DNA from 3 places in the Pseudorhodoplanes sinuspersici genome. Region 1 is predicted to be linked to each of the others. Evidence: predicted binding sites of a transcription regulator. Region 1 holds the regulator's gene; each other region holds the start of a gene.
The links. Region 1 encodes LexA, which represses DNA repair genes until DNA is damaged. Its sites were predicted from a motif close to TGTTCNNNNTGTGTTCNG; they were not measured.
Positions count from the first base shown of each region.

Region 1 (10,666 bases):
TGACAATCATGCCGAGACCAATCGCAACGCGATCCGGGCGCCGGAGCAGTTTTCACCCTGCCCGCTCCCTCCGCTCGATGCCTTGCGCGAGCTGATCGCTGAATGCCGGATTGAACTGCCGCCGGAATTGCCGCCACCCTCGGCCGGTCTGTTTGGCTATCTCGGCTATGACATGGTGCGGCAAATGGAGCGGTTGCCGGATATCAATCCGGATGTGCTCGGCACGCCGGATGCGATCCTCATCCGTCCAACCATTGTGATCGTCTTCGATGCGGTGAAGGATTCGATCACCATCATCACGCCGGTCCGCCCCGAACGAAGTGTATCGGCAAAGACGGCGTTGGCGCGCGCCACTGAACGCCTGACGGCGATTGTCGATGCGCTCGATGCGCCGCTGCCAAAGTCGATGCACGACGCGCCAGACGCCATTGCGACACCGCAGGTCTCGAACACGACGCCAGATGAATATGCGTCGATGGTCCGCAGCGCCAAGGAATATATCGCCGCCGGCGATATCTTCCAGGTGGTGCTGTCACAGCGATTTTCTTCACCATTCGACTTGTCGCCGTTCTCGCTCTATCGCGCGCTTCGCCGTGTCAATCCGGCGCCGTTTCTTTACTTCCTCGATTTCGACGGCTTCTCGATCGCCGGATCGAGCCCGGAAGTTCTTGTTCGCGTGCGCGACGGGCGTGTCACCATCCGTCCGCTTGCCGGCACGCGGCCGCGCGGCGCAACGCCGCACGAAGATGCCGCGCTGGAACGTGAATTGCTCGCTGATCCGAAGGAATGCGCCGAGCATCTGATGCTGCTCGATCTTGGGCGCAACGACGTTGGGCGAGTTTCGACCATCGGCAGTGTCGATGTCACCGACAAATTCTTCATCGAGCGCTACAGTCAGGTGATGCATATCGTCTCGAATGTCGAAGGCGAATTGGCGGCGGGACGCGATGCTCTCGATGCGCTGATTGCCGGCTTTCCAGCCGGCACGGTGTCCGGCGCGCCTAAGGTTCGGGCGATGCAGATCATCGACGAGCTCGAGAAAGAAAAACGCGGCATCTATGCCGGTTGCGTCGGCTATTTCTCCGCTGCGGGGGAAATGGATACCTGCATCGTGCTGCGGACGGCAGTGATCAAGGACGGCACCATGTATGTGCAGGCTGGCGCAGGTGTCGTGGCTGACAGCGACCCTGTGTTCGAACAGCAGGAATGCATCAACAAAGCCAAGGCTTTGTTCCGCGCGGCGGAGGAAGCGCGGCGCTTTGCCAGCGGCTCACGGCGCGGTCAGTGACATGCAAACCCGCCGGGGCGGCCGTAGCCCTTTCGTAAGGCCACGGCCTCATCAAATGCCAGACTTGGCGATCAGGTAGCCGCCTGAATTTTCGTGATGATGCGCGCGACTGCTGTGGCGAGCGATGTCGTCCCGCGCCGGTGTTCGGTGCCGTCCGCACGCGCAACGCGGCCACTTGCGATCCCCTCGTACATGCCGAGAAGGGCCGTTGCCACGGTTGCCGGAAGTCCGACTTCGGCGAGAACGGCCGCGCGTTGCTCAGGCGGAACGAATGCCGGTGCGACCGGGCGGCCGAGGACGTCGGCAAAGGCCATCGCCACATCCCGGGCGCTCCAGTCTTCGGGGCCGCCCAATTCCACCACGCGCGGTCCTGACCAGTTCTCGCACATCAGTTGGGCGGCCGTCCGCCCGACATCGATCGTGCTGACCATGGGTATCTTCTGGTCAGGCTCCAGAAACGTCGGAAGAGTGCCGCCTGCGACAGCAGCTTCGGCAACCTCGGACCAGGTTTCGACAAAATAGCCCGGCCGCAGAAAGACTGTCGCCGACGCCGCGCCAGCCAGCGCGCCTTCCATCTGGTGCAGCGTGGCAATAATGCCGGTACCTGTTTCGTGTTGGGCGCCGACCGACGACAGCACGACCGCCCTGGGTAGGTGCGTACGCCGCACGGCCTCTGCCAACGCCGAACCGACTTGTGTGGCCTGCGCGAACGGGTCGCCCGCCACCGGAGGCGGATTGAACAGGAACGCGGCTGTCGCCCCTTCCAAAGCGGCCGAGACCGCGTTCGCATCGTCGATGCTGGCGACGGCGACGTCTGCGCCGCGCGCCTTCCATGCTTCACCCTGTTCAGGGCGGCGTACGGCGACACGCACCGCTTCGCCGCGTTCGATCAGGGCATGCGCGGTTTCACCGCCGGCCCTGCCATTCGCTCCAAAAACCACATGCATGACCTGTCTCCATTGTTGGCTGCTGTCGATGTCGAGCGGAATACAGGGAGCCCTTCCATGCATCCAATGCATGGTTTATATTTTCAGTATGCGTGAAGTGGATTTGAGGGGCGTCGATTTAAACCTGCTGGTGGTGCTCGACGCGCTGCTGGAGGAAAAAAGCGTCACCCGCGCCGCCCGCCGTCTCAACATGAGCCAGCCCGCCGTCAGCCGCGCCTTGTCGCGCCTGCGCGCCTTGTTTTCAGACCCGCTGCTGGTCGACAGCCGGGCCGGTTACATTCTCAACACCCGCGCCGAGGAGATCCGACCGGCGCTGCGCAGAACGCTGGCCGGCGTCGGCGACATGCTGTTGGCAACGCCGTTCAACCCGGCTGCGGCAACGGGCCAGATGCGGCTGGCGATGCTCGACCTTGAGGCCGCCTCGCTGGTCCCTTTACTGCTGGAGCGCTTTGCCAATGAGGCGCCCGGGCTCGACCTCGACATCCTGCCACCCAGCGCGACGGCGATCGAAATGCTGGAGAATGATGTCGTGGACGCTGTGGTCGGTGTGTTCGATGACGCGCCGGCGGGTATTCATCGACGCCGCCTCTTTGACGACGGGTTCGTCACGCTGATGCGTGCTGAACACCCTGATGCCGGCAAAAAACTGACGCTCGATGACTATCTTCGGCTTGGCCATATCGTGGTGAGCGTCACCGGCATTGGACCTGCGCCCGTGGACATCGCGCTGAATGCCATCGGCCGCCGACGACGGGTGAACGTACGTGTGCCAAGCTTCTTCGCCGCGGTAGAGATTGCGGCACGCTCGGACCTCGTCATGACCCTGCCGTCCAGCCTGGCCAAGACGACGGCTGGCATGGGACGTTTGGTGGCGCTGGCCCCGCCTATCGATCTCGGCAGCTTCACGATGAGCCTTCTCTGGCATGCGCGCCACCAGCACGACCCCCGGCACATCTGGTTGCGGAGCACCATCGTCGCTGCGGCGACGGCGATGACCGCAGCCGTGCCGGGCTCGTCGCCTGTGGCCAATGCCGCTCGGCTTGACCCTCCTGGAACCCCCGTCTAAACCCGCGGCGGCTGCCGCGCAGTCAGCAAGCGCGGTACCGGTTTTGCGACGCAATCAAAGCTTGCGCAGATTGCGTATTCGGATTTGCGTTCGCCCGGGAGCGCATGGATTGCCGGGCGCCATGATCGTTCTGATCGACAACTATGACAGCTTCACATTCAACCTCGTGCATTACTTGGGCGGGTTGGGTGCCGACATCGTCGTACACCGCAATGATGCGGTCTCGGTGGACGATGTCATCGCGGCCAAGCCCGAGGCAATCGTGCTCTCGCCGGGGCCCCGCACCCCCGATGACGCCGGCATCTGTCTCGATCTGATCGCCAGGGCGTCTAACCGGATTCCAATCCTCGGCGTGTGCCTTGGTCATCAGGCGATCGGACAGGCCTTTGGCGGCGAGGTCGTGCGCGCGCCCTCGCAGGTTCACGGCAAGACCTGTGATATCCGGCATGACGGCGGCAGCGTATTCCGCGGCATCAATGGATCATTCAAGGCGACGCGCTATCATTCGCTTGTGGTCAAACGCGAGACGATGCCCGATGCGCTTCAGGTCACCGCCGAGACCGACGATCAGATCGTTATGGGTTTGTCTCACAAAACGTTGCCTGTCCATGGCGTGCAGTTTCATCCCGAAAGCATCGCATCCGAACACGGGCATCTGATCCTGAAGAATTTTCTCGATCTTGCCGCCGCCTGGAATCAAGGTGCGGCGCGACAACGCATTCATTGAGGGCGGCATGACGGACGATTTAAGGGCGTTGATCGGCAAGGCCGCAACAGGTGCCGTATTGTCACGTGACGAAGCTGCGCATGCCTTCGACCGCATGATGTCGGGCGAAGCGACGCCCTCGCAGATGGGTGGCCTCCTGATGGCGCTGCGTGTCCGCGGCGAGACGGTTGACGAGATCACGGGTGCGGTGGCGGCGATGCGCGCAAAGATGCTGAAGGTCGACGCACCAGCGAATGCGGTGGATGTTGTCGGCACCGGCGGCGATGCATCCGGCTCCTACAATATCTCGACCTGCGCGGCGTTCATTGTCGCCGGCGCCGGCGTTCCCGTTGCCAAGCATGGCAACCGGGCGCTGTCGTCGAAGTCGGGCGCAGCCGATGTGTTGATGTCGCTTGGCGTGAACATTGACCTCACGCCAGCCGATGTCGGCCGATGCATTTCAGATGCCGGGATCGGTTTCATGTTCGCTCCCGCGCATCATCCGGCGATGAAGAATGTCGGACCGACGCGCGTCGAGCTTGGCACGCGCACGATCTTCAATCTTCTGGGACCGCTCTCCAATCCGGCCAATGTGAAGCGGCAGCTTGTCGGCGTGTTCTCGCGGCAATGGATCGAGCCGTTGGCTTTGGTGCTGAAAAATCTCGGGTCCGAGTGCGCCTGGGTGGTCCACGGTTCTGACGGTCTCGATGAAATCACAACCTCCGGTCCGACCGCCGTCGCGGCTTTGGAAAACGGCAAGGTGCGCACCTTCGAGATTTCGCCGGCCGATATCGGCATTGCGCTGGCCAAGCCGGAAGCCCTGCGCGGCGGCGACGCCGATCACAATGCCGCCGCCTTGCAGGATGTGCTGAATGACAAACCGAGCGCCTATCGCGATGTAGCCCTGATCAACGCCGCCGCTGCGCTCGTGGTCGCCGGCGCCGCAAAAACGCTGCAGGACGGTGCTGAACTGGCGGGCAAGGCGTTGTCGTCAGGCGCGGCGCGCGCCAGGCTCGATCGCCTGATCACCGTGTCCAACGCGTGAATGATGATGGCCGATATTCTCAAGACGATCGAGGCCTATAAACGCGAGGAAATCGCGGCTGCGAAAAGCCGCGTGCCTTTTGCGACGCTTGAACGTGAAGCGCGGGCAGCTGCGCCGACGCGCGGTTTTGCTAACGCCATCAGACGCAAGCTTGCGGCGGGGCAATATGCACTGATCGCCGAAGTGAAGAAGGCCAGTCCGTCGAAGGGATTGATCCGCGCCGATTTCGATCCTGTGGCGATCGCCAAAGCTTATGAAGCCGGCGGCGCAACCTGCCTGTCGGTCCTGACCGACGCGCCGTCCTTCCAGGGCCAACTGTCCTATCTGACCGAGGCCCGTGCGGCGACCACCCTGCCCGCTTTGCGCAAGGACTTCATGTTCGATGTGTATCAGGTGGCTGAAGCACGCAGTGTCGGGGCCGATTGTATCCTCCTGATCATGGCGGCGATCGACGATGCGCTGGCGCGCGATCTTGAAGACGCGGCTATTGCGCTCGGCATGGATGTGCTGATCGAAATCCATGACGAAGCCGAGCTGGCGCGCGCATTGCGACTGCGTTCGTCGCTGATCGGAATCAACAATCGAAACCTGCGCACTTTCGAAACCTCGATCGAGGTCAGCCGCAAACTTGCCCCGAAAGTGCCGCGCGACAGGATTATCGTCGGTGAAAGCGGTATCTTCACCCCCGAGGATCTCGCTGTATTATCGGACGTCGGTATTTCCACTTTCCTGATCGGTGAAAGCCTGATGCGCGCGAATGACGTCGCTGCTGCAACCCGCACGCTGCTGGCACGGCCGCAGGACGCTGCGAGCTGACGGCGCATGGCAGGCAAACTCACCCATCTTGGTGCGTCCGGCGAAGCACGGATGGTCGATGTGTCCGAGAAGGCATCGACCGAACGCGTCGCCGTTGCCGAAGGCCGGGTCGTCATGTCGAAAGCGACGCTCGATCTGGTCGTCTCCGGCAATGCCAAGAAGGGCGACGTGCTCAGTACGGCCCGCATTGCCGGCATCATGGCGGCGAAACGGACGCATGACCTGATCCCGCTCTGTCATCCGCTGGCGATTTCGCAGGTGACCGTCGATCTTGCGCCTGATGCGCAATTGCCTGGCATCGCAGTCCGCGCCACCGTCAAGGTGCAGGGACAGACCGGCGTCGAGATGGAAGCGCTGACGGCTGTTTCCGTCGCCTGTCTCACCGTCTATGACATGGTGAAGGCGGCCGAACGCGAGATGCGCATCGAAGGCATTCGGTTGATCGAGAAATCGGGCGGCAAGTCCGGTCTATTCCGCGCAAAGGATTAGGTGTTGTGTCATTGCTTCCGGTTGCTGACGCCCTCGAACGCGTGCTGGCGAAGGCTAGGCCTTTGCCGGCGGAGCACGTGGCATTGAACGAAGCGTATGGCCGTGTGCTGGCCGAGGATCTTCGCGCGCTGCGGACACAGCCGCCCGTCGATGTGTCGGCGATGGACGGTTACGCCGTGCGCGCGGAAGATATCACAACGGTGCCGACCGAACTGACGCTGATTGGCGAGGTTGCGGCCGGGCGTCCCTTCACCGGCGCGATCGAGGCTGGGCAGACCGCGCGCATTTTCACCGGCGGAGAATTGCCTGCCGGCGCCGACACCATCGTCGTGCAGGAACATACTCGCCGCGAGGGCGACAAAATTATCTTCGCGACATTGCCGCAAGCCGGGCGTCATATCCGAAAAGCAGGGCTCGATTTTTTCGACAACGATATCCTGCTGGTCCGTAGCCGCGTGCTGACCGACCGGGATCTTTCGCTCGCCGCGGCGATGAACCATCCGCTGGTGCCGGTCCATCGCAAGCCGCGCGTTGCCATGCTGGCGACCGGCGATGAACTCGTGTTGCCGGGGCAGACGCCGGGGCCCGGCCAGATCATCTATTCGAACGGCTTTTCGATCATGGCCTTTGCGCGGCGGCTGGGCGCTGAGGTCATCGATCTCGGCATTGTAGCGGATCGTCTTGAAGACACAGTCTCCGCCATCCGCCGCGCGCGCGATGCAAATGTAGATGTCCTGGTGACGATGGGCGGCGCCTCGGTCGGCGACTACGATCTCGTGCAGAAGGCGCTCTCGGCCGAAAACATCGATCTGTCGTTCTGGAAGATTGCGATGCGACCGGGCCGCCCGCTGATGCATGGACAATTGGGCGAAATGCAGGTGCTCGGCCTGCCGGGCAATCCCGTGTCGGCTTATGTCTGCGCCTTCCTGTTCCTGGGACCGCTGCTGCGGAAGATGACCGGGCGGCATGATGTCGAGAACCCGACCGAGCAGGCTTTGCTGGGCTCCGACCTGCCGGAGAATGACGAGCGGGCCGATTATCTGCGTGCCCGGATATCGCGGTCGGTCCGCGGAGCCCTGGTGGCGACGCCGTTTCCGCTGCAGGATTCGTCGATGGGCCGGGTGCTGGCCCATGCCGATTGCCTCGTCCTCCGCGAGCCGCTGGCACCGCGGGGCGCGGTTGGCTCGATCTGCACGATCCTGAAACTTCCCCTTTGAAATCCCTTCGCTTTCTTCACTCCAAATTAAGGGCTTGCAGAACACATATCGAACATATAGTGTCCGTTCATGATTTGTTTCGCACCCCTTGAGGTGCCGGTTGCCGGGGGAGACGATCGATGTTGACGCGGAAACAGTTCGAGCTTTTGCGCTTCATCAACGAGCGGCTGAAAGAAGCCGGCGTGCCACCCTCCTTCGACGAGATGAAGGACGCGCTCGACCTGCGCTCCAAGTCCGGCATTCACCGGCTGATCACGGCTCTGGAGGAGCGCGGCTTCATTCGCCGCCTGCCCAACCGCGCCCGGGCGATTGAGGTGATCAAGCTGCCCGATTCCGTCGTCCAGGGACCAGGCGCCCGCCGCGGCTTCACGCCCAGCGTCATCGAAGGCAATCTCGGCCGTGTCCGGACCGTCTCTTCGGAGGACGACGGCAATGGCAGCAGCGGCAATCGCCCCGTGGCCGTGCCGATGATGGGCCGGATCGCCGCCGGTACGCCGATCGAGGCGATCCAGACCAAGACTCAAACCATCAATATTCCGCCGGACATGCTCTCGGCATCGGGCGAACATTTCGCGCTGGAAGTCCGCGGCGATTCGATGATCGAAGCCGGCATCCTCGACGGCGACGTTGCGTTGATCCGCAAGTCCGACGGCGCCGATACCGGCGACATCGTTGTTGCACTGATCGACGAAGAGGAAGCCACGCTGAAGCGTTTCCGCCGTAGAGGCGCGTCGATCGCACTCGAGCCGGCGAATACGGCCTACGAAGTGCGCATCCTGCCGCCAACACGCGTGCGCATCCAAGGCAAGCTGATCGGCCTAATCCGCCGGTACTGACACGGCATCTTCGACATCCAGATCCTGTAGACGCGGCGTCGCATCACGCGGTGGTGCTTGCGGCTGCGCGGACGTTGCCGTTTGCACCGGCTTCGCCGTCCACGGGCGCTGATAGTTTGTCGGTCGCGCTGAATCGATCGCGAACGAAGAGCCGTTCCATCGTGCTCTGCTCGCGCCATTGGCCCGTGCGACGTTGCGATCAATAGCCGGCGCGGCACAATGCGGCGGAATCGTTCTGTTCGTCACGACGAAGGCTGCGATTTCGCAATCTTCGGCTGCGGCTTCCGCCGTAAGCGACAATGCTACGGGCCGCCCATCGGCCAGGCGGGCAACGCAACCGTTTTCATCGCAGCGTGTGCTTTCCGCAAGCGACGAATCCTTGGCAGATCGTGAATCCCCATCGGCGGCGAGCCATTCGCCAAGCACGAATTCGTCCCGTCGGCTCGCAATGATCCGCAAGACGCCGCCCGCGTCACGCACCGCTGCCATGCCCGCATCCGCGGAGACGAACATGTCGGGACGCGGCGTGATTAGAATGAAGCCGATGCAAGCTGCGCCCAAGCCGGCACCTGTCCAGCGCAGCGGGGAACGCAAGAGGCATACAACGACGAGGCCTGCCGTGCCGATCAGCAATGGGCCGATGCCAAAAGCGGGAATGCGGCCAACAGCGCCAGGCAAGCTGGCGACCCAGGTTGCCGCCACGATGATCCATTCAATCCCCTCGCCCATCAGCCACCAGAACGGCCGGTCGAATCCGAACGGCAAAGCGACGAGTGCCAGAAGACCCACGGGCATCACCCAGATCGAGACCGCCGGCATGGCCAAGAGATTGGCGAGAACGCCATAGGGTGCGAGGCGATGGAAGTGATAAGCGGCGAACAAGGTGGTCGCGAGCCCCGCGACCAGCGATGCGAGAATGAGTGCGACGATCTCCCGGCCTCCCCATAACGCAGTGCGTGCGCTCAAGGATTTGTCGGGCACATTGGACAGCCACGGCAGCCCGCGCTCATAGACGGCGATCAGCGCCAGTGTTGCCGCAAACGACATCTGAAAACTCGGATGGACGATCGATTCTGGCGCAATCGCCAGCAGCACCAGCGCGGCAACCGCGATCGTTCGCAACGTGAGCGCCGGCCGATCGAACATGACTCCGATCAGCACAATGGCCGTCATAATGAAGGCGCGTTGCGTCGCGATCTCTGCGCCCGACAACAAGAGATAGAACGCCGCGATGATCAGCGCCGCGCCCGCCGCCCATTTCTTGATAGGATAGCGGCTGGCGACGATTGGAAACAAGGCGAGGCCGGCACGGACGACGAAGAACACGACGCCGGCGACGACGGCCATGTGATACCCGGAAATCGACAACACATGCGCAAGGCTCGAGATATACATGGCGTCGTTGACGGGAGCGGAAATCGCATCGCGTTTTCCGGTGATCAGCGCCGATGCGATGGCGCCCTTGTCTCCTGGCACGGCCGCGCGAATGCGCGCGTCGATGGCATCGCGTAAACCGCTGATTGCGGCCGTATAACGAAGCCAGACGCTCGGCGATTCAGGCGCACTGACATGCTTGATTTGACCAAGCACGAATCCGGTTGCGCCGAGTTGCTGAAAATAATAATCGCGCGCGAAGTCATAACCGCCTGGACGCAACGGTGTGAGCGGCGGATTGAGCCGCGCGCGCAATTCGACAAATGAGGCGACAGCGGGAGCGAGGCCCTTGCGGACCGTGACGCGGACACGTTCGAGTTTTTCATTCGCGCGCGCACCACTCATGTTATGAACGCGGATGACGATCCGATCGTTACGTTCGCGTTCTTCACGACGTTCGACGAAGCCCGTGAGTGTGACGTTGTAAGCTGGCGTGGTAAGGACAGGATGCGCGATGCGAACGCTTTTCCATGTCGCGAACGTGAAGCCCGCCGCGATTGCGGTGAAGCCGATCATCAACGGCCAAGCGACCGGTCTTGCTCGCGTGGCAATACAGATGGCCAAGGCAATCGCTGTTGCGATGACTCCAGCCCAAAGAGACGGCTCGTAATCGGCCGAAAAATAAAGCGCGACCCCAAGCCCGAATGCCACCGGCAGCCATGGAACAAGGCGACCGGGTGCGACGTCGGACGCAATCCAGTCGCCGATGCGGGCGCCGGCTGTTTGCGATAGACGCGAGAGATCGTCGAGCCAGCCGGGCGAAAGGTTTTGGCCAGCCGCGCGGTGGCCCAATGGCCACGTGCGCGCCCGCGCCCGGCTCCT
Region 1 covers NZ_CP021112.1:4,732,922-4,743,587, reverse strand. The annotation lists gene trpE (anthranilate synthase component I) at 1-1,288, shown strand, start outside; gene CAK95_RS23100 (NmrA family NAD(P)-binding protein) at 1,360-2,235, opposite strand; gene CAK95_RS23095 (LysR family transcriptional regulator) at 2,324-3,301, shown strand; gene CAK95_RS23090 (anthranilate synthase component II) at 3,423-4,028, shown strand; gene trpD (anthranilate phosphoribosyltransferase) at 4,036-5,052, shown strand; gene trpC (indole-3-glycerol phosphate synthase TrpC) at 5,059-5,868, shown strand; gene moaC (cyclic pyranopterin monophosphate synthase MoaC) at 5,875-6,357, shown strand; gene CAK95_RS23070 (molybdopterin molybdotransferase MoeA) at 6,363-7,574, shown strand; gene lexA (transcriptional repressor LexA) at 7,694-8,410, shown strand; gene CAK95_RS23060 (ComEC/Rec2 family competence protein) at 8,393-10,666, opposite strand, start outside.

Region 2 (10,666 bases), 2.6 Mb from region 1:
GAAAGGGGTTCGGTTATGTCGTTCCTATGACGCTTGTATAACACATTTTCCGTAAAAATCAATGTGTTAACGCGCTGCGAAGCCCGCCAGCGGCGATTTCGACGGCAAAAATCAGGCGAAAAGATTAAGAAGGATAGCCTGGGAAGCTTTCAATTGCCGGTACCGGGTTCCGGAGAAAAATATTGCTCCTTGCCCTCCACGCCTTCCCATTCCTTGTGGTCGGCCGGCGGCTCCTTCTTGGCGGTAATATTCGGCCAGACCTTGGCATATTCGGCATTGAGCGAAAGCCACTTCTCCAAGCCCGGATCGGTATCCGGCTTGATCGCCTCGACGGGGCATTCCGGCTCACAGACGCCGCAATCGATACACTCGTCAGGATGGATGACGAGCATGTTCTCGCCCTCGTAGAAGCAATCGACGGGGCACACTTCCACGCAGTCCATGAACTTGCAGCGGATGCAACTATCGTTGACGACGTAAGTCATTCTAACTCCAGACAGGCGCAGCATTTTGTCCCTAGCTTAAGGGTTACCGCCACGCAAGGCACTGCATTTGCGAACCGTCAATGATCATTATCAGGTCGCTTGAGCCTGACAATATCGCGCCGCTCGCGTTTGTTCGGGCGCCGGGTCGCGGCCTCAGGTTCAACCGTCGGATTTCCCTGTTGAACCGGCGCAACCACCTGCAGATCCTCATATAGGAGGGTGGCATCGGTTGCGGAACCACGACGCTCCGAAAAGCCCGTCACTTTCAGGATTTTGATTGTGTCGAATGCAATGGTGACCACGTCGCCGATCCGCACGGCACGGCTCGCAGCATCGATGCGGGCGCCATTGATCCGGATGAGACCACCACCGACCAGTCCTGCTGCCGCGGTGCGCGTGCGGACCACACGCGCATGCCACAGCCACTTGTCGATACGCTGCCGATCCAATCGTTAGCGGCGCTCCTTGGAATCCGCCTCAAGCTGAGCCTTCAGGGCCGCAAGCTTTGCAAAAGGCGAATTGGGATCCGGCTCTTTCTCGCGCCGATCGGGACGCGGACGTGCGTCCTGACGATGACCACCGCCCGGCTTGCCATGACGCTGGCCTTCGTGGCGTTGACCTTCATGTCGCGGGCCGCCTTCAGGCCGCCCGTGACGCTGATGACGGTCCTTGCGCGGCGGACGCGGCCCCCTCTGGCGCTGCTCCGACCGATTGTCCTGACGCGGCGTCTCTGCCGCTGCATCAGCCGCTTGTACCGGCAATCCGTCAGCGGGAGCAGCAACCGCTTGCCCTTCAGCTTGCCGCGGCGCCCCGCGATTGTCGCGGCGATGGTGGCGCCCCTGCGGACGCCGCTCACGTTGCTCGAAGCGACCCGGACGCCACACCTCAATCAGTTCGGGCTCGGCTGGTGCTGCTGCCGTTTCAGCGGTCGCTTCCGCGTTGAGAACGATCTCAGCAGTGTCAGCCGTCTCCGGCGCGGGTTCAGACGAAACAACATCAGCCTCTGAGGCAACGGCAGGCTGAGCGGTAACGACAGGTTCGGCAGGAACGACCGGCTCTGCGGCTACGACTTGCGCGGGTTCTTCGGCAGTGACCGCCTCAGCGGTGACTACCGGTTCGCTCGCCACGGTCTCGGCAACAGGCGCTGCATCGACGATGGCCGCTTCCGCGGCCGGTGTTTCGACAGCGTCGGCAGTTTCGCCATTCAAAACGCTTTCGGCACTGCCGTCTGCATTGTCGGATGGCTGAACTGCGTCTGCGGTCTGGGCGGGCTCCGACGGCGAAGATGCAACCGGCTCGGCCGGTTTCGGTCGCCGCTCCATGCGATAGCCGAGTGAACGCAGGATCGACGCGAAATCTTCGCCGGAAGAACCGACCAGCGACGTCATACCGACTGTCACCGTAAAGCCGGTACCATCAAGCGCGCCGGGCGGTTTGATGCCTGGCGAATTGTCGCGCCACGCCAGTGCCGGACGAATGAGGTCGGCCAATCGCTCCAGGATATCGACGCGGACCGCGCGCTCGCCGGCCACGCGATAACCGGCAACGCGATACAAGTTCTTCTGGATGTCCTTGTTGGCCGGAATCGATGTGCGGCCGCTCGACGCGAGCTGCTGGACATCATCGAGCCCACGCATGTCGCCGTTGTCGTGCTTGATGGCGTAGAGCAGCGTCGCCAGCGTCCGCGGCGCCGGCTTCAGCAATTGCGGGATGTAGATGTGATAGGCGCCGAAGCGGACGCTGTATTTCCGCAGGCTCGCGCGGGATGGCTGATCGAGCCCCTTCACGTCCTCGGCGACCTTTTGCCGCTCCAGCACGCCCAGATCCTCGATCAGACGATAAGCGATGCCGCGAGCGATACCGATGACATCTTCGGCCGCAGCAAGTGCCGTCAACGGTCCGAGCAGCTTGTCGATATGCGCCTTGGTCCAAAGATCGAGCCGCGCCTGTACCTGTTCGCGCGGCGTGCCGGTCAATTGCTCATCAGCAAGAATGCGAATCCGCGGCCGCATGACCTCTTCGCCGGCAACCAGCTTGGCAACAGCGTCGCCAGTCCAGCGGATCGTGCCGTCCGACGTCAGAACGAATTGCTCGTCCGGCGCCTGGGACAGCCGATTGGCCCGTGTGTCGATTTCTCCAGCCAGCGCCTTCTGCGCAGCGGCATGCAAGGCCTTGGCCTCGGAGCCGCCGGCCGATGGGTCTGCAGCAAAGCGAAAGCCTTCGAGACGTCCGACCAGATGGCCCTCGACCGTAACGTCGCCAGTCTTTGAAATTTCACTATCCAATGTTGTGTTCTCGCGCAGTCGCCGCATTAACACGCTTGTGCGGCGATCGACAAAGCGGGCCGTAAGGCGTTCGTGTAACGCATCCGACAATTTGTCCTCAACGGCGCGCGTAACGCCTTGCCAATGATCGGGATCGGCGAGCCAATCCGGCCTGTTGGCAACAAACGTCCAGGTTCGTACATGCGCAATCCGTGTGGAGAGAGAGTCGATATCGCCTTCGGTATGATCCGCCTGTGCCACCTGGCGAGCGAACCAGTCATCCGGGATTTTACCCTCTCTCATCAAAAATCCATAGAGGGTCGTGACAAGTTCGGCATGATTGGCTGGTGCGATCTTCCGGTAATCTGGAACCTGGCAGGCCTCCCATAGCCGCTCGACGGCCATCCGTGTTTTCGCCAGCGCTCGGATGTCCTCATCGCGCGCAGCATGTTCAAGAATAAGGATATCCTCGGCGAGCGGTGCGCGCGTCAGACCCGTTTCGGTGGGCACCTCCGACAACGAAGCCTGTAATGCGCCTATCGAGGCAAAGTCGAGAGCTGAATTGCGCCACTGCAGCAACTTCAGCGGTTCGAAAGAATGGCTCTCGAGTTGCCGCACGAGTTCGTCGTCGAAGGGCGCACAGCGGCCGGTCGTCCCGAATGTGCCATCTCGCGTCGCGCGGCCCGCACGGCCCGCAATCTGCGCCAGTTCGGCGGGATTGAGGTTGCGGAATTGATAGCCGTCGAATTTGCGGTCGGACGCAAAGGCAACGTGATCAACATCGAGGTTGAGACCCATCCCGATGGCATCAGTCGCAATGAGATAATCCACATCGCCGGATTGATAGAGTGCCACTTGCGCATTGCGTGTTCGTGGCGAAAGCGCACCCAGCACCACCGCTGCGCCGCCACGCTGGCGTCGAATCAATTCCGCGATTGCGTAAACCTCATCAGCGGAGAATGCGACGATGGCGGACCGGCTGGGCAGCCGGGTCATCTTTCGGTCACCGGCAAAGGTAAGCTGCGACAATCTCGGCCGCGAAATGATATTCGCACCGGGTAGTAGCCGCTCAACCATGGGCCGCACGGTGGCGGCGCCGAGAATCAACGTTTCTTCGCGCCCGCGACGATTGAGAATGCGGTCGGTGAACACATGCCCGCGCTCGAAATCAGCGGCGATCTGGATTTCGTCGATAGCAATGAAGGCCGGATCGATATCCTGCGGCATCGCCTCGACGGTCGATACCCAGTAGCGCGGATTGGCCGGCTTGATCTTCTCTTCACCGGTGATCAGCGCGACGGAATCCGGGCCGATCCGCGCCGCGACCTTATTGTAAACCTCTCGCGCCAGAAGCCGCAGCGGCAGCCCGATAATGCCGGACGAATGCGCCAGCATCCGCTCGATCGCCAGATGGGTCTTTCCGGTATTGGTCGGTCCGAGCACGGCGGTGACGCCGGCACCACGCATGCGGGCGTCGCTTCGAGGGCCAGGCGAAAAGGAAATGGGCATCAGTGATCCGAAAACCGAAGCGTGAGGGCGGGTCAGTTAATTGTCAGGAGATGCTTCCGGTTGCGATCACATCACCACCAATGGCGCGGTCTGTACCACAACGCAACACCTGGAGCCGCTTTTTGCTCCCGCCATGACGGGTTGGAACGAGTCTGGAACGAATCGCGGCCGAATCGCCGACTTAGGCAGTGTTCGCGTTCGTTCACCGCGACATGTAGCATAAATCCAAGGAACTCCCCTAGATCGAGTGTTTTGTCTCGTTTGCGGTGGTCCCAAAGTCAGCTCACGCAGGACTGCGGCGGAGTCCAGAGCAACCTCAAAGAGTCAAGGCTCGCTCTCCGTCCACGAATGTGGAGAACAGCGGGGATAAAACAAGACGGCTATTGCATCTTGATGCTGGCGCGGGTTGGACGCGGCATGACATTGAAGCTGGTCGCCTCCATCACGCCGAGCCCGAGCGGCGTCGGCACCTGAACCCGGATCGGCACCATGACCCGGGTGCCGCCGATCGGCACCAGCCACGTTTCCATGTCACGCTGATCGATCAGGTACTTGATCGCCGCGCGGCTCGGCACGTGGCCAGCAAGCGGCGCGAAATAGATCGCACATACCAGTGCAGGCCCCGCATAGCCGGGCACCTTCACCTGCTCCATCCGCTTGTAGGCCAGCGTCAGATCGTAGCGCATCCGGCCATCGAAAATGGGCGTGTGCTGGCGGCAGACTTCCGGTTTCATCAGATTCCCGTTCCCGGATATTCGCAGCAACGAACCCGTCATGGGGTCGAAAACATTGCGCTTGTGCGCGTCGGTCACCGGAACACGATCCGGCGGTTCCGGGGCCGCTGGCACAATCGACACGTCCTTGACCGTGCCGTCATTGAGCTTCAACCGTACGTCTTCAGTTTTTTTGCCGCTTTTGATCGAGATGGCGTAGCGGGCCGGCACGAATTGATCGTTCTTGATCGTGCCGCGGGACTCCCCGCTGCCCCGCCCGGAGCTGAAAATGCGGGCAAGACCGGATGTCGCGCCGCTGGCGGCGACAGAGAACTGGTCTTCGCCGACGTCGATCACCCAGGATCCCTCGCCGAGCTTGATCCCGGCCAGCGTCACCGCATAACGGGCGTCGAGCTTGGCCTGAGCCTCCGCCTGACCAGCGGCAGCCATACCGAGAATGACCCCCGCCACCACCGTCCGGTAGAAATTCTTCAGTCGAATTGGCACCCGGCACCCTCATCGCCCGGTTCTGGGCGGTCCGGCAGGGCCGCCCCATACGGTAAACGATTCGCCACCAATGCGCCGATTGTATGGTTCCGCCCGCTTCCTTGCCTTGACGCCCCGGCCCGGCCTCTTTATACGTCCGCGGCCTAGCAGACATCCCATGAAGGCCATTGTGCCCTCGGCGCGGCCTCGAACTATTAGGATTTTGACCATGTCGCGGAAGTGCGACCTGACCGGCAAAGCGGCACAGACCGGTCACAAGGTGAGCCATTCGAACCGCAAAACCAAGCGGCGGTTCCTGCCGAATCTTGTCAACGTGACGCTGACCTCCGATACGCTCAATCGCTCGGTGCGCTTCCGTATTTCGGCCAATGCGCTGAAGACAGTCGACCATCGCGGCGGTCTCGACGCATTCCTGGCCAAGGCCAAGGATGTCGAACTGTCACCGAAGGCCCTCGAGTTGAAGCGCCAGCTTGAGAAGAAGCTCGCCACAGCGAGCTGACAGCCCTCTTCGTTCTGATTTGGCCCCATCGCCCGCGAAAGCGGGCGATTGTTTTTGCACGTTCAATTCCTGGAGGCGGACGCGCCATCGCGATCCAGCAGCGTGAATTGCAGCAGGATCGTCCGCTGGATCATCGAGAAATTATCGTCCGACACTAGCGTCAGCACGGTTTCGCCCTTGGCGGTGCGGGACACGCTCAGGCCCTCCATATTGTCGATCTCGAAGCCCATGTCGGCGGAGATCAGCTTCGTCCCTTCCAGCACAGCGCCCGAAACAACATCGGCCAGCGGGATGCTGCGAATGCGCATCGCCACACCACGGCGCCATGAAAAGGATCGCTCGAGGACCAACAACTGCGAATTCGGCGCCACCGCGCAATCGGCGACATCAAAATCGTCGCTCCGCTTGACCGAAAACACTCCAGGCTTCGGTCCGCCGATCAGGAAGCCGCGAATGTTGTGGGCGTCATCGAGACCGCGTTCGGAAATGGCAACCAGCGCACCGGCCAGCGACGATCCCTTTGGCATGGCCTGAAGACATTCGAGGCCAAGGTTGCTTGGCAGCTTGGCGATCTCCGGCAATGCCGGAACCAGCGTTCCCCGGGACAGCAGACCACGCTTGGCGTAATCGAATTTCAGGATGCGATGCACGCGCTCCAGCGCGACATAGGCAAAGCCTCCATCTTCGGCCAAAGCTTCGGCATCGTACCAGCCGCGCGCCGTGATCGGCCGTCCGTCGCTGTAGAGCATCGGCGCGATCTCCCCATCGGCAATGCCGGTCGGTGCCTCGCCCCGATAGGTGATGCGGCCACGAACCCAGAAGCCACGATCGGTGACGGCCAGAAAACGACTGCCATCGGCAGCTACACGAAGGGAAGAGAGACCCCCGAATTGCTTGTGCGGCGACGACAGCACAAGACCACCGCGAAAGATCAGCGAGCCGAACTGTTTCTTCGCCGGCTCACGCGGATCGAAGGCTTCGATCGGTGTGGCGCGGATATCGATTTTGGTCGGCACAAGGCTGCCAGCCGGTGCCGGCGCGCCTTGCGCGTAAACAAGAGAAAGTGCGCCACACAACAAAAAAAGCGCTGCCACGAGCAGCGCCCAGCCCCTTTGATTTTTCGTCACGAATGCAACCTGCGGGGCGGCCCTCGCCGCGGAATAATGGGCTCGCGACCGTCTTCCTCGAACAATTCGGCGAGTTTCTCGGTCATGGCTCCGCCCAGTTCTTCGGCATCGACGATCGTCACCGCCCGGCGATAATAGCGGGTCACGTCATGGCCGATACCGATCGCAATCAGTTCGATTGGCGAGCGGGTTTCGATCTCCTCAATGATCCAGCGCAGATGCCGTTCAAGATAGTTGCCGGAATTGACCGACAGGGTGGAGTCGTCCACCGGCGCACCATCCGAAATCATCATCAGAATACGGCGCTGTTCGCTGCGCGCCAGCAGACGGCGATAGGCCCAGTTCAGCGCCTCGCCATCGATATTTTCCTTCAGGAGTCCCTCGCGCATCATCAAACCGAGGTTTTTGCGCGCACGCCGCCATGGCGCATCGGCTTCCTTGTAGATGATATGACGCAGATCGTTCAGACGGCCGGGATTCGGCGGCTTGCCGGCGGCGAGCCACGCTTCGCGCGATTGCCCGCCCTTCCAAGCGCGGGTCGTAAAGCCCAGAATCTCGACCTTCACACCGCAGCGCTCCAGCGTCCGCGCCAGAATGTCGGCGCACGTCGCCGCCACCGTGATCGGGCGCCCGCGCATCGACCCGGAATTGTCCAGCAGCAGGGTGACGACGGTATCGCGGAAATTCGTGTCCTTTTCGCGCTTGAACGACAGCGGATGCATCGGATCGACGATGATGCGTGACAGGCGCGCCGGATCGAGCATGCCCTCTTCGAGGTCAAATTCCCACGCTCTGTTCTGCTGCGCCATCAGCCGGCGTTGCAGCCGGTTGGCCAGACGCGCGACCACCCCCTGCAAATGCGATAATTGCTTGTCGAGATAGCTGCGCAGGCGGTCCAGTTCTTCCGGTTCGCAGAGATCTTCCGCCGAGATTTCCTCATCGAATTTGGTGACAAAAGCGCCGTATTCCGGGCCGCGATATTCGTTGTGACCGGAACGCGGCCGCCACGGCTCCGATGGCGTTTCGGAATCGCCCATATCGGCGTCGTCATTCATATCCGAGCTTGGCGCATCGGCCGCTTCCGCTGTCGCCTCTTCGGCATCCTCGGAAGAGGCTTCCGCCTCCTCGACCGACATGCGCTGCATATCTTCGGATTCTGAAGATTCGCCTTCCTCACCATCCTCATTCTGGCGGCGATCATCTTCGTTCTGTTCGGAATCCTCGTCGTTTTCCTCGGAATCGCGATTGCGATCCTCGCCCATGTCGAGCGAATCAAGGAGGTCGTGAATGGCATCGCCAAAGCGCGCCTGATCCTCCATCACGAATTCCAGGCGATCGAGGCCGCGTCCCGCCTTGTCCTCAATGATCGGGCGCCACAGGTCGACGAGTTTCCTGGCGGCAGGCGGCGGAATCTGCCCCGTCAGCCGTTCGCGCACCATCATGGCGATCGCTTCTTCGATCGGCGCATCAGCCCGGTCGGTGATGTCGTCAAATTTTCCGCGATGGAATTTGTCATCGAGCATCGCGGTCAGATTCTTGGCGACACCCGCCATGCGCCGCGAACCGATGGCTTCGACCCGCGCCTGTTCGACGGCGTCGAAAATTGCACGCGCCTGCTGCCCGCCGGGGATCAGTTTGCGGTGCACGCCGGGATCGTGACAGGCGAGCTTCAGCGCAACTGCGTCGGCATGACCGCGCACGATCGCGGCTTCAGCACGCGTCAGTTTACGAGCTGGCTCCGGCAGACGAATCTTGTTGCCGATGAGCCCGGGCCGCTCGGCCGCAAACGCGACCTCGATATCCGGCTTCTTGGCAATGGCGCGCAAGCATCCCGTCACCGCCCGCTTGAACGGTTCAGCGGGCGATTCCTTGGGAGACGGCTTTGCTTTGTAGTTCGAGGACATTTGGCTTCTTCTTCCTCTCCCGACTCTAACAGGGAGGGGGTAAGCTTACGTCAACGCCACATTCAACGACGATTCCGGCAATTCTCGCCCGAAGCTGCGCTGATAGAATTCGGCAACGATCGGCCGTTCCAGCTCGTCGCACTTGTTCACGAAGGTAACACGGAAGGCAAAACCTATATCGCCAAAGATATCGGCATTTTCCGCCCACGTGATCACCGTGCGCGGGCTCATGACCGTCGACAGATCACCGTTCATGAAGGCATTCCGCGTCAGGTCGGCGATGCGCACCATTTTGCTGACGATGTCGCGGCCTTCCTCATTGCGATAATGCTTGGCTTTCGCCAGCACGATTTCGACTTCCTTGTCGTGCGGCAGGTAATTCAGCGTAGTGACGATCGACCAGCGGTCCATCTGGCCCTGGTTGATCTGCTGCGTGCCGTGATAAAGCCCGGTGGTGTCGCCGAGCCCCACCGTATTGGCCGTGGCAAACAGGCGGAAAGCCGGATGGGGCCGGATCACCTTGTTCTGGTCGAGCAGGGTCAGGCGGCCCGACTGTTCCAGCACGCGCTGGATTACGAACATCACGTCCGGGCGGCCGGCGTCATACTCGTCAAAACACATCGCGATATTGTTCTGGAGAGCCCACGGCAGAATACCGTCGCGGAATTCGGTGACCTGGAGGCCGTCGCGAATAACGATCGCGTCCTTGCCGACCAGATCGACGCGGCTGATGTGACTATCGAGGTTCACGCGTACGCAGGGCCAGTTGAGCCGAGCAGCGACTTGCTCAATATGCGTGGACTTTCCGGTGCCGTGATAGCCGGTGACCATCACACGGCGGTTGCGTGAAAAGCCGGCGAGAATGGCAAGCGTCGTCGGACGGTCGAACAAATAGTCCGGGTCAAGATCGGGGACATGCGGATCGGGCTCGGAATAAGCCGGCACTTCCAGATCGGAATCGATTCCGAAGACCTGCCGCACCGACACCTTCATGTCGGGCAGGCCCCCGGGGCCTTGGGCGATCTCTTCACTTGCAGTAGCCATTGTTTCTCCGTGGCGCCGGCCAGAACCAGGCGCATGACGCTTTCAGGTTGGCAAATCGGTTATCAAAGCCAACTTAGCAGAAAGGCGAAGCCCGACGAAACCCGCTTCGCTTTTGCGGAAGCAGGTGCCAACCAATAATATAGGTATATCAATGGCTTCGTAAAAGGCTGAGCTGTGTTGCCGTGCCCGCAAAGCGGCTAAAATAGGGTTCGCTCAGCAAAAACCGACCGATTTAAGATAATTATAAGCTTGGATGATCTCAATCAGCCGATCTTCGGTCGAGCGGTCGCCGCCGTTGCTGTCGGGATGGTGCCGCTTCACCAGGTCGTGGAATTTAGCCTTGATCTCGCCTTTCGCTGCACTGACTTCCAGCCCAAGCGTGTTGAACGCCTTGCGCTCGGCATTGCGGATGGTCCGGCTTTCCGCGATCTTGGCTTTGGCCCGGGCAGAAGCCTTGGCGCTGCCCTCGCCACCGAGCTCCCGATACATGGCAAAGGGGTCGATCCCGTTTTCCGCGTAAAAACGGCCCGGATCGTCCTGCTTGTTGCCCGTTCCCATCTTCCAGGTCGGGCGATGCCCCGTCAGCGCATCCTTCTGATATTTGCGGACGTCAT
Region 2 covers NZ_CP021112.1:2,160,902-2,171,567, reverse strand. The annotation lists gene fdxA (ferredoxin FdxA) at 150-485, opposite strand; gene CAK95_RS10560 (RNA-binding S4 domain-containing protein) at 563-934, opposite strand; gene CAK95_RS10555 (helicase-related protein) at 938-4,258, opposite strand; gene CAK95_RS10550 (DUF3108 domain-containing protein) at 4,639-5,478, opposite strand; gene rpmB (50S ribosomal protein L28) at 5,687-5,977, shown strand; gene CAK95_RS10540 (esterase-like activity of phytase family protein) at 6,040-7,071, opposite strand; gene cobT (cobaltochelatase subunit CobT) at 7,101-9,008, opposite strand; gene cobS (cobaltochelatase subunit CobS) at 9,054-10,052, opposite strand; gene CAK95_RS10525 (J domain-containing protein) at 10,266-10,666, opposite strand, start outside.
Region 2: CAK95_RS10555 (helicase-related protein) is a predicted target of LexA. The motif match lies at 4,401-4,418, and genes of this name have one in related genera.

Region 3 (10,666 bases), 2.9 Mb from region 1:
GGCCAAGCACGGCGATCTTGCAATTCTTCGTGCGCCGCGCGAGTGCGCCCGCCATCACGCCGGGGATCGGCATCATGCCATAGGCATTGGAATGATGCTCGTTCACGCAGATGCCGTCGAAGCCCATCGTGTCGGCATATTCGAGTTCATCGAGATAGCGGTTGTAGAGCTGATGGCCGATCTTCGGATCGTAATAGCTGTTCGGCAGCGTGACCCAGGCCGAGTTGTACTTTTTATCGTAGTCGGGATCGAGCGCCGCATAGGGCATCAGGTGGAAGAAGAAGAATTTCATCGCTTGTTTCTCCACTGTGACACTATGTTTTGTCGCCGCCGCGAAAGCGGGGACCTAGACGCCGAGACGGTTCGATGGATATTCGACCGTGTTTCATCATTTGGAACTGTGGTTATGGGTCCCCCGCTTTCGCGAGGACGACAGCTAGTGGGTCTCGATAAACGACGTCATCAGTGCCGCCAGCTCATCCGCCTTTTCGATCTGCAGCGTATGGCCGGCATTTTTCATGATTTTGAGGCGCGAGCCGGGAATGAGTTGCTGGAAAGCCGTGCCGTAAGCGGGCGGGATCACCTTGTCGTCATCGCCCCAGACGATCAGCGTTGGCACGGTAATGCGATGTAGCCATTTGTGCAGATCGGGATTGTAGAGCCGCGGCTGCCAGCCGAGGTTTGCGGTGGCAAGACGGTTCTTCATTTCGGCAAAGAGCTCATCGTCGGTCGGCGCCATGGCCAGCATGGCTTCGGCGAAGCGCGGCTCATGGAAGATGTTGCGGATGAATTCCTCGCGCGACCACATGAAGATGTCGCCCTTGGGCTGGCCCTTCACATGGATGCCGGCGGCGCAGATCAGCGTCAGCGTCTTCAAGGCGCTGTCGTTGCGCACCGCGATTTCAGAGGCGATCCAGCCGCCAAGCGACACGCCGGCAAGATTGACGCGCTGCAGTTTCAGGGCGTCGATCAGGTCGAGGTAGAAATAGGCGAGGTCGCCGATGTTATCGAGCCAGTCCGGCGTCTCCGACCCGCCGAAGCCCGGATGCTCCGGAACGATTAGGTCGAAGCGCTGTGACAGCGCCTCCATGAAGGGTAGCCAGGCGGAGGCGCCGCGCGCGCCATGTAGAAAAAGCAGCTTTTCACCGCTGCCGCCGCGCATGATCCGGACCTTGCATCCGGCGATCGTTTCGAAGTGTTCTTGATAGGGCACGTTGTGACCTCCCGGTGCATCACCGTTAACGCGATGCGGGCATGCCGCCAAGTGGTGGGCAACAGGAAGGAATTGCGCTATTCGGGCGTTAGCACCGTTTGCCGCTCATTCCCGCATCCGGGTCGGCGCTTTGCGCAGCCCGAGTGTAAACTCCAGCGGGAATCCAGACTGGGCCCCGCTTTCGCGGGGACGAGCGGAGGGAAGGTGCTTGCGGATGCCCCGGAGACGAACGTGCCAGCCGAAGCCAAAAATTTTACTCTCGAAGACCTCGCCCAGCGGGTGAAGGAGCGCGCGAAGGCCAGCGCGGAGGTGTCCTATACCCGCAAGCTGCTTGACAAGGGTGTGCCCCATTGCGCCAAGAAGTTCGGCGAAGAGGCGGTCGAAGTCGTATTGGCGGCGGTGGCTGAGGATCGCGAGCGGGTGATCTCGGAAGCAGCCGATGTCCTGTATCATCTCGTCGTGGTGCTGGAAGCGCGCGGCATTACGGTGTCCGAGGTGCAGGCTGAACTGGCAGGCCGCGTTGGCCAGTCCGGATTGCAGGAAAAGGCCTCACGGCCGCGCGAATAAGAATTCAGCAGCCGGAAAACGCGGCTCAAGAGCGAATGATGGAACAGCGTATCGAACCGGAAGTGTCGCCTTATCGCAGCTTCAGCCGTGCCGAATGGGCCGCGCTGCGCGCCGATACGCCGATGACCTTGAACCCGGAAGAGGTCGCGGTGCTGCGTTCGATGCACGACCGCCTGGACATGGAGGAGGTCGAGCACATCTATCTGCCGCTGTCGCGCCTGTTGTCGATGTATGTCGCGGCGTCGCAGCGGCTGTTTCGCGTGCAGCAAAGCTTTCTCGGCACCGAGGATTCGAAGGTGCCCTACATCATCGGCGTGGCCGGCTCGGTCGCCGTCGGCAAGTCCACGACGGCCCGTGTGCTGCAGGCGCTGCTCGCCCGCTGGCCGAATACGCCGAAGGTCGATCTCGTGACGACGGATGGCTTTCTCTATCCGAACGCGGTGCTGGAACGCGAAGCGCTGATGGAGAGGAAAGGCTTTCCGGAAAGCTATGACCTGCCGGAGTTGTTGCGCTTCTTGTCAGGCATCAAGGCTGGCCGCCGGCCGATGCGCGCGCCGATCTATTCGCACATCGTCTACGACGTCGTGCCCAATGAATGGATCGAGATCGACCGGCCGGACATCCTGATCGTCGAAGGCTTGAACGTGCTGCAGACCGGCCGTCCGCCGAAGGATGGCAAGGCGGTGCCGTTCGTGTCCGACTTTTTCGATTTCTCGGTTTACATCGATGCGACGGACGACGTGCTCGAGCGCTGGTATGTGGAACGCTTCCTGGCGCTGCGGCTCACCGCATTCCGCGATCCGATGTCGTACTTCCATCGCTATTCGCGGCTGTCGGACGATGAAGCGGTCGCGACCGCGAAGAGCATCTGGAACCGAATCAACCTTCTCAATCTGCAAGAGAATATCCTGCCGACGCGGCTGCGCGCCGATCTGATCCTGACCAAGAACGCGCAGCATCTGATCGACGAGGTCGCGCTGCGAAGGTTGTGAGAATGCTTTCGGGCTGGGTTCACTCTGTCCGTTCATTCCCGCGTAAGCGGGAATCCGGGATCTTGACTCTGGGTCCCGCTTTCGCGGGGACGAACGGGATCCATTCGAATTCAAGCCGCGTGGCGGTCGGCCTCGACGCCGAAATGCTCGATATAGCGCGCGTTGATGGCTGACACCGGCAGCACGATCAGCACGTCGGTGGTGCCGAACTGATAATCGATGACGGCGCCATCACCGACGAAGGCGCCGAGCCGCAGATAGCCTTTGACCAGCGGCGGCAAAGTACGCAGCGCCGCACGCTGATCGATCGATGCGCGGGACATGCGGTTCATGTCGATGCGGCGTTCCGGCTTCGCCTGCGCGCGCCAGATCTCCGGCGCCTGCGCGAAGTGATGCAAGAACGAGAGCGGCAAGGACAGGGCATAGGGATCGATGCCGTCGAGGCTAGCGCAGCCGAGCAGCACATCGAATTTGTTGCGCACCACATAGGCCCAGATGCCATGCCACAACAGCTCGACCGTACGCTTGTTGCGATAGGGCAGGAGAACACAGGAGCGGCCGAGTTCGAGAAATTTCAGATGGCGATGGCGCGATACCAGCGCGCCGACATCGAATTCGTTCGCGGTGTAGAAGCCGTCATGGGCATCGGCGACATCCTGACGGAGCAGGCGATAGGTGCCGACAACGGACGGGCCGAGCGGTGTACGATGCGCGTGGTCGACGACCAGAAGGTGATCACAAATGGCATCGAAGGCATCCGAATCGCGTTGCAGGATGCGTGCGCCAATGGTCGCTGAGGCCTCGCCTTCTTCAAAGAACACACGATAGCGCAGCCGCTGCGCACGACGAATATCGGCGGCGCTGCTCGCGAGGCGCACTTCCAGCGTGCCGAGCCGGCCGAGTGTTGCCGTTTCGCCCGCCAGAGCTTTGAACCTGTTATTTTCGCCGCGCCGTGGTCTGGCCGTCTCATCCACGAAGGAGGGCATTGGCCAGATACGGCCAAATAACCGGCGGTGTGACGTGAAGGTCTGGCTTTGCATGCAAGGCCCTGCCCGGCCAAGGGACCAAATCTGATCAAGCCGCGTGCCAGTAGAAAGCGCTTTTTCCCAACCGTTTTGTGACAGCGTGTGGCGCGTCTATGCCGCCATGGCGCGGGGATAGATCTCCACAATGGCGGCGAGCTTTTCGCGGTCCAGTGGTTTGGTCAGGAAATTGTCCATGCCCGCGGCCATGCAGGCATCGCGGATATCGGCGGAGACATTCGCGGTCAGTGCGACGATTGGTGTGTGCCGCGCGCCACTTGCACCCTCCAGCGCGCGGATGCGGCGTGTGGCTTCAAGGCCGTCGATGCCGCTCATCCGCAGATCCATCAGAATGAGATCGAAGGGCTCGCCGGCTGTGTGGGCGGCCAGGAATGAATCCATCGCCGCATCGCCGCTGGCGACAACGGTCGGGCGATGATCAAGCTTCTGCAACAACGCGCGCGTGAGCAGCGCATTGATTTCGTTGTCCTCGGCAACAAGGATCGATAGTCCCTTGGAATGGTCGCGCCGGCCGTGCGGAGCATCGGTTGGGAGGCTGTCGCTCAGCTTGGCAAAGCCGTCGCTGTTCAGGCGCATGCGTTCCGCAAGTGACGCGGCCCGCACCGGCTTCACCAGATAGCCGGTGAAACCGTTCGCTTTCAGGCCGTCCAATTCGCTGCGCGCGGCTGGGGTGATGGTGACAAGACGGCACGGCACCGAACGTGTTGCGGCCAGCAAGGTCCCGATTGCATCCGCGCTCACGGCGTGATCGATCAGGATTGCGCTCCAGTCCTGCTCGGGCAGCAAAGCCATGGCCACCGCTTCATTCGGCGCAATGGCAACGCGGGCGCCCCATCGCGTCAGGCGGCGTGCGATCAACGGCGCCTCGATCGATGATGGCGCAACGATCATCACCGTTCGCCCAGCAAGGGCAGGCGCGGCGAACGTCTTTGTCTCGTCGGCCTCGTCCGGTGCCGGCAACGGAACGGCCACTTCGAACAATGCGCCTTCGCCGGGGACGCTTTCCACCGAAATGCGCCCCTGCATGCCTTCGACGATGCGTTTGGAGATGGCAAGCCCAAGGCCGGTGCCGTCGGCGTGGCCGATGCCGGCCTCGCCCTGTTCGAATTCCCGGAAGATTTTGGCCTGCTCGTCCGGCGTGATGCCGACGCCGGTGTCTTGCACCTTGAACAGAACCTCGCCCGGCAGGGCACCCGGTTCGACCACGATGGCGACGCCCCCCTTGTCGGTGAATTTGATAGCATTGCCGGCGAGATTCATCAGCACCTGACGCAGTCGTGTCTGATCGCCGATAACGCGTGCAGGCAGGCGCTCGTCGATATCGCTGGCGATTTCGAGCCCCTTGGCCTGCGCGCGCGTGGCGAGGAGTTCGGCGACATCCTCGATCATCGCGCCCAGCGCAAAGGGGCGCGCCTCAAGATCAATGCGGCCGGCCTCGATCTTCGAGAAGTCGAGGATCTCTTCGATCAGCGACAGCAGCGTTTCGCCCGAAGTCTTCACGGCACGGGTATAGGTCGTTTGTTCTGGCGTGAGACGCGTATCAAGCAGGAGATCGGCCATGCCGATGATGCCGTTCAGCGGCGTGCGGATCTCGTGCGACACCGTCGCAAGGAAGCGTGATTTTGCCCGGCTTGCGGCTTCCGCCTGATCGCGCGCTTCCGCCAATGCACTTTCGGTCAAGGCTGACTCGCGGCTTCGTTGCCCGATCATCTCGTCTTGCGAGACGAGAAATGCGCGCGTGCGCTCGTCGGCCTCATGCATGTGCCAGATACGATCCGACAATTCTTCGTTGTGCTGTTTTGTCTGACGGACATCGGCACGCAGCTGGCGATTGCGATAGAGAAGGACGGCCAGCGCAACGCAGGCAATCGCGAATAAGCCGGAAATGCCGATGGCAAAAGCGGCAGGGTCGTATGTCACAACGCCACTCGTGGCGCCGATCATGAATCCGGTGACAACCCAGAATCCGGCGAGCAACAGAAAAGCCATCCGCGTAAAGCGGAACAGCAAGCTGCGCACCCGCACCCCATTCACCGGCATGCCCGACACCCCGTTCGCGACGCTCGTTGTTTTCCTTGAGAGCACGAGCTTTCGGAAAAACGGTTCCGCTTTCCCGGATCGTGCTCTGGAGACGGCGCCATTTGTCTTTGCGGAGAGTGACGAAAAGGGATTGCGATAGCCCTTAATCCCCGCACGGACGGCTCAGCGTGTGCGCCGGCGGTTAACCGTGCCTCTCGAAAATATCTAAAATTTTATGGGTCTTAGAGCGTTTTCGAGGGAAGTGGACACCGGTTCGCGTGAAGAAAACGCGCCAACACAGAAAGTCAGGCCGCGCGGCGCATGTCGTCGGACAACGCGCGATAGGATAGCGCTTCGGCGAGATGGATGCGTCCGACAAGGTCGGCGCCATCGAGATCGGCCAAAGTCCGCGCGACGCGAAGCACGCGATGATACCCGCGCGCGGACAATTGCATGGCATCGGCGGCTTCGCGCAGCAGGGCGACGCCACTTTTGTCGAGCCGCGCAACCTCTTCCAGCATCGCGCCTGACGCCTGAGAATTCGTCCGTATTTGCGGTAGCCCGAGGTCAGCATAACGCATCGCTTGAATGTCCCTGGCCCGGGCGACGCGCGCCGCGACTTCGGTGCTGCCCTCTGACGGTGGCGGCAGGATCAGATCGGCGGCGGTCACAGCCGGCACTTCGATATGCAGATCGATGCGGTCGAGCAGCGGACCGGAGATCCGCATCTGATAATCGGCGGCGCACCGAAGATTGGCTCCGCGCTTGCAGGCATAGCCCGGATCGCTGGCGCGACCACAGCGGCAGGGATTCATCGCTGCGATCAGCATGAAGCGCGCCGGATAAGTGATGCGATGATTGGCGCGAGCGATGGACACCTCGCCGGTCTCCAAAGGCTGACGCAGCGAATCCAGCGCTTGGCCCTGAAACTCTGCAAATTCATCGAGGAAGAGAACGCCACGATGGGCGAGCGACACTTCGCCTGGACGCGCCCGCAATCCGCCGCCAACCAAAGCCGGCATGCTGGCCGAATGATGCGGGGCGCGGAACGGCCGACGGTTGGTCAGGGAGCCGTCGGCAATCTCGCCCGCGACCGAGGCGATCATCGATACTTCCAGCAATTCGTCGGGTGTCAGCGGTGGCAGGATCGACGGCAATCGCGCCGCCAGCATCGATTTGCCGGCGCCGGGCGGACCGATCATCAAAAGATTATGGCCGCCGGCGGCGGCCACTTCGAGCGCACGCTTGGCGCTTTCCTGTCCCTTGATGTCGATAAGGTCGAGCAGCGTCGCTTCGCTTTCGCGGATCTTCGGTTGCGGGCGCGACAGCACCTGCGTGCCGCGAAAATGATTGGCGAGCTGGATCAGCGAACCGGCAGCGATGATCTCCATTTCCGGACTGGCCCAGGCCGCTTCCGGTCCGCAGGCTTTCGGGCAGATCAGTCCTTCACCGCGCGCGTTGGCGCCGATAGCTGCGGGCAGCACACCGGCAACCGGCGCAATTGACCCGTCGAGACCGAGTTCGCCAAGCACCGTGAAGCCAGACAGGGCGTCGTGAGGAATGGCGCCGATTGCCGCCATCAGGCCGAGCGCAATCGGCAGATCGTAATGGCTTCCTTCCTTCGGCAGATCGGCAGGCGCCAGATTGACGGTGATGCGGCGCGCCGGCAGTGCCAGCCCGGAGGCGATCAGCGCAGCGCGGACGCGTTCCCGTGCCTCCGATACAGCCTTGTCAGCGAGGCCGACGACGTGGAAGGCCGGCAGGCCGGGTGCGACCTGCACCTGCACGTCGACCGCGCGGGCTTCGATGCCCTCGAATGCCACTGTGGAAACGCGCTGAACCATCGGCCGCCCCTGCCAATGAAAACAGGCTAGCGGATTCAAATACCGCTGACAAGAACATTTGCAGAACAAAACGACTCACGCTAGCGTTCTGGCACAGGGACAGGAGCAAGCTATGGTCGATCTGAAATCGTTGCAGGATGAAGTCGCACAGGCGCGCCGCGCCCGCATGGAAGCTGAAGCAGCAGGCTTCAACCTTGAACATCTGATTGAGCAGATGCGCGCCGGCCGTACGCTGCAAGAAATCGATATGGAAGAGATCGAAATGGAGGAACTGGCCTCGCGAGAAGACGCTTAGTCGTTCTTTTTCGCAGCCGTTTGCGTGTGCAGTTCGCGGACGAGATTGTCGAGGCTTTGCGCAAACGCCTCGAGCTGGAAATTCTGCGGATCGTCGTGCTTGTTGCGGATGCCTTCATCCAGCACTGAGTGGAAGGCAGGAATAAGCCAGAAGCCGGCTCTGCGGCTTGCCACTGTGTAGACCAGCGCCAGCGAATCGTACTGGGCCTGCGAAAAGCCCGGATCAGGCGCAAGAAAATCGTTGCGTCGGCCATAGCTGCGCAGAGCGCGGCGCGGCTGAATCAATTCGATGTGCAGAAACAGTCCCTTCAGCGCGCTGCCGAAGTTTCTTGCACTCTCGAACTTTGTTGCGCGCCATGGCACCGAGAAATCATGTGCAGCCAAGATCGCGCCGCCGCGGTTGATGAACACATGCGCGCGCTCGATGTCGTTCGAGCATTCGTAACGCGCAAGATTATTGATCTTCGGGTCATCGTCGATCGAGAGCGGCCAGGGCTGCGTGCGATAATTCGGCGTCGAGGTATCGTGAAAGACGATGTAGGTCGCTGAGCGCGCTAGCGGATCGTTGTCATGCGCATGCGACACGGGCCGCGCAAGATTGTTGATCAGATCTTCGGCCGCGCCGCGCTCGCGCAGCAATGTCACCAGCGTTTCGTGTGATGGCAGATCGGCATCACTCCCGACGCGCTTTTCGATGGCACCCGGCAGTGCTTCCAGCGGCAAGCCAAGCCGCCCGACCGGCTCAACCGGATTGAGCAGGCAGCGCGCCTGTTCGGCCGGGGTGCCGGCAAAGACCTGCGTGTCGGGATCGAATTGGCAAAAGCCGCCGGTGTCTTTCAGCACGACCGGCGGACGCTTGGCGAAACGGCAGGGCCCGGCCGCGGACGCATCAATAGTCCAGCCGGCCAGCAACGCTATTGCGATGGCAGCGGACAGGCCGCTTCGAGTGAGATGGAGGACGCTGTTCAAGGACACGGGCGGAGAGGCTCAAGTTTCAGCCACGCTAGCGCACGCTCGATTGCCGTGACAATCGGGCAAAAGCGCCCACTGCGCGCTTACGATGCTTTCCGCTTCGCCTCGATCGCGTCCCAGACCATCGCTGCGACATCGGGGCCGCCGACATTGCGGATCGCGCGAATGCCGGTCGGCGACGTGACATTGATCTCGGTCAGGTTGCCGTCGATCACGTCGATGCCGACAAGGATCAGTCCGCGCTCGCGCAAGGCCGGTCCAAGCCGCGTGCAGATTTCACGTTCGCGCGGGGTCAGTTCGGTTTCCTTCGGCGATCCGCCACGCACCATGTTGGAGCGCAGGTCGTCCGGCGCCGGCACACGGTTCACGGCGCCGGCATATTCGCCGTCCACCAGAATGATGCGCTTGTCGCCATGTTTCACGGCGGGCAGAAAGCTTTGCACCATCCACTGTTCTCGGAACGTGGTCGCGAACAGGTCGTAGAGCGAACCGAAATTGAGGTCGTCCTTGGTCAGCCGGAAGACCGAGCCGCCGCCGTGGCCGTAAAGCGGCTTCATGACGATGTCGCCATGCTCCTCGCGAAACGACTTGATCTCATGGAGATCGCGCGTGATCAAAGTCGGCGGCATCAGGTCGGAAAATTCCATGACGAAGATCTTTTCCGGCGCGTTGCGCACATGCGCGGGATCGTTCACCACCAGCGTCTTCGGATGCACACGCTCCAGCATATGCGTGGTGGTGATATAGGACATGTCGAAAGGCGGGTCCTGCCGCAGCAGGATGACGTCGAAGGATTGCAGATTGACCCGCTTTGCCTCGCCCAGCGTGACGTGATTGCCGAGTTCGTCGCGGACCTCCACAGGCTGCACGGTGGCAAAGACTTCGCCGCCGCGCTGCGCCAGCTTGTCCGGGGTGTAGTAGGACAGCCGGTGGCCGCGCGCCTTGGCCTCGAGCATCAATGCGAAAGTGGAATCGCCGCGGATATTGATCCGCTCGATCGGGTCCATCTGGACGGCAACATCAAGGGGCATAGGTCTTTGTTCTTCTTGCGATTTTCAAAGGGAAGGGCGTGTCGGGGGCGCGGCAAAACTTGGGGTTAATAAATACCTGCCATCCTGCAACGCAACCCCTGCCAAGTTCATGGATCGTTCGCCGTGGCATTCCGAAGACTGACGATCGCGGCCAAGCTCTATGCCATTTTCGCGCTTCTCGCGACAGTCACGCTGGCGATTGCCGTCGTCGCCGTTCTGAATGCGCGCCGCCATGCCGTCCTGACCAATGAGTTTCGCGCAACTTACGATGGTGCGCGGCAATTGGAGCGGGTCAATTCGCTGATCCATGCCGTGGTCATGGAGTCGCGCGGGCTGGTGATGGCGCCCAATGACTCTTCCCGGCGGGTCGCCGCGACGCGGCTGATTGCTTTCAATGACCGGCTGGGCGATGCGGTCACCGAATTGCAGTGGAACATCAAGCCAGAGGAAAAGGATGCATTCGAGGCGTTCTCGCAGCGCCTGAAAACATTCCAGGAAGCGTGGCGCGATCTGGTCAGCCGTAGTCCCGGCGACAAGGCGATGCTGCGTGAGTTTGGCGAAACTGATGCCGGTTACGTGGTGCTGACCCGCGATATCGAAGCGTTGGGGCAGACTTATGCGCAGCGCTCGAAGCGCCTTTATGCCGAGATCGATGCCGGCGCCCGCCGCTTCGCGTTGCTCCTGGCGGCAC
Region 3 covers NZ_CP021112.1:1,794,455-1,805,120, forward strand. The annotation lists gene CAK95_RS08795 (LLM class flavin-dependent oxidoreductase) at 1-292, opposite strand, end outside; gene CAK95_RS08800 (alpha/beta fold hydrolase) at 437-1,213, opposite strand; gene CAK95_RS29880 (phosphoribosyl-ATP diphosphatase) at 1,445-1,780, shown strand; gene coaA (type I pantothenate kinase) at 1,819-2,772, shown strand; gene olsB (l-ornithine N(alpha)-acyltransferase) at 2,883-3,758, opposite strand; gene CAK95_RS08820 (ATP-binding protein) at 3,909-5,855, opposite strand; gene CAK95_RS08825 (YifB family Mg chelatase-like AAA ATPase) at 6,140-7,678, opposite strand; gene CAK95_RS08830 (hypothetical protein) at 7,791-7,973, shown strand; gene CAK95_RS08835 (hypothetical protein) at 7,970-8,947, opposite strand; gene gshB (glutathione synthase) at 9,028-9,975, opposite strand; gene CAK95_RS08845 (methyl-accepting chemotaxis protein) at 10,099-10,666, shown strand, end outside.
Region 3: CAK95_RS08825 (YifB family Mg chelatase-like AAA ATPase) is a predicted target of LexA. The motif match lies at 7,729-7,746, and genes of this name have one in related genera.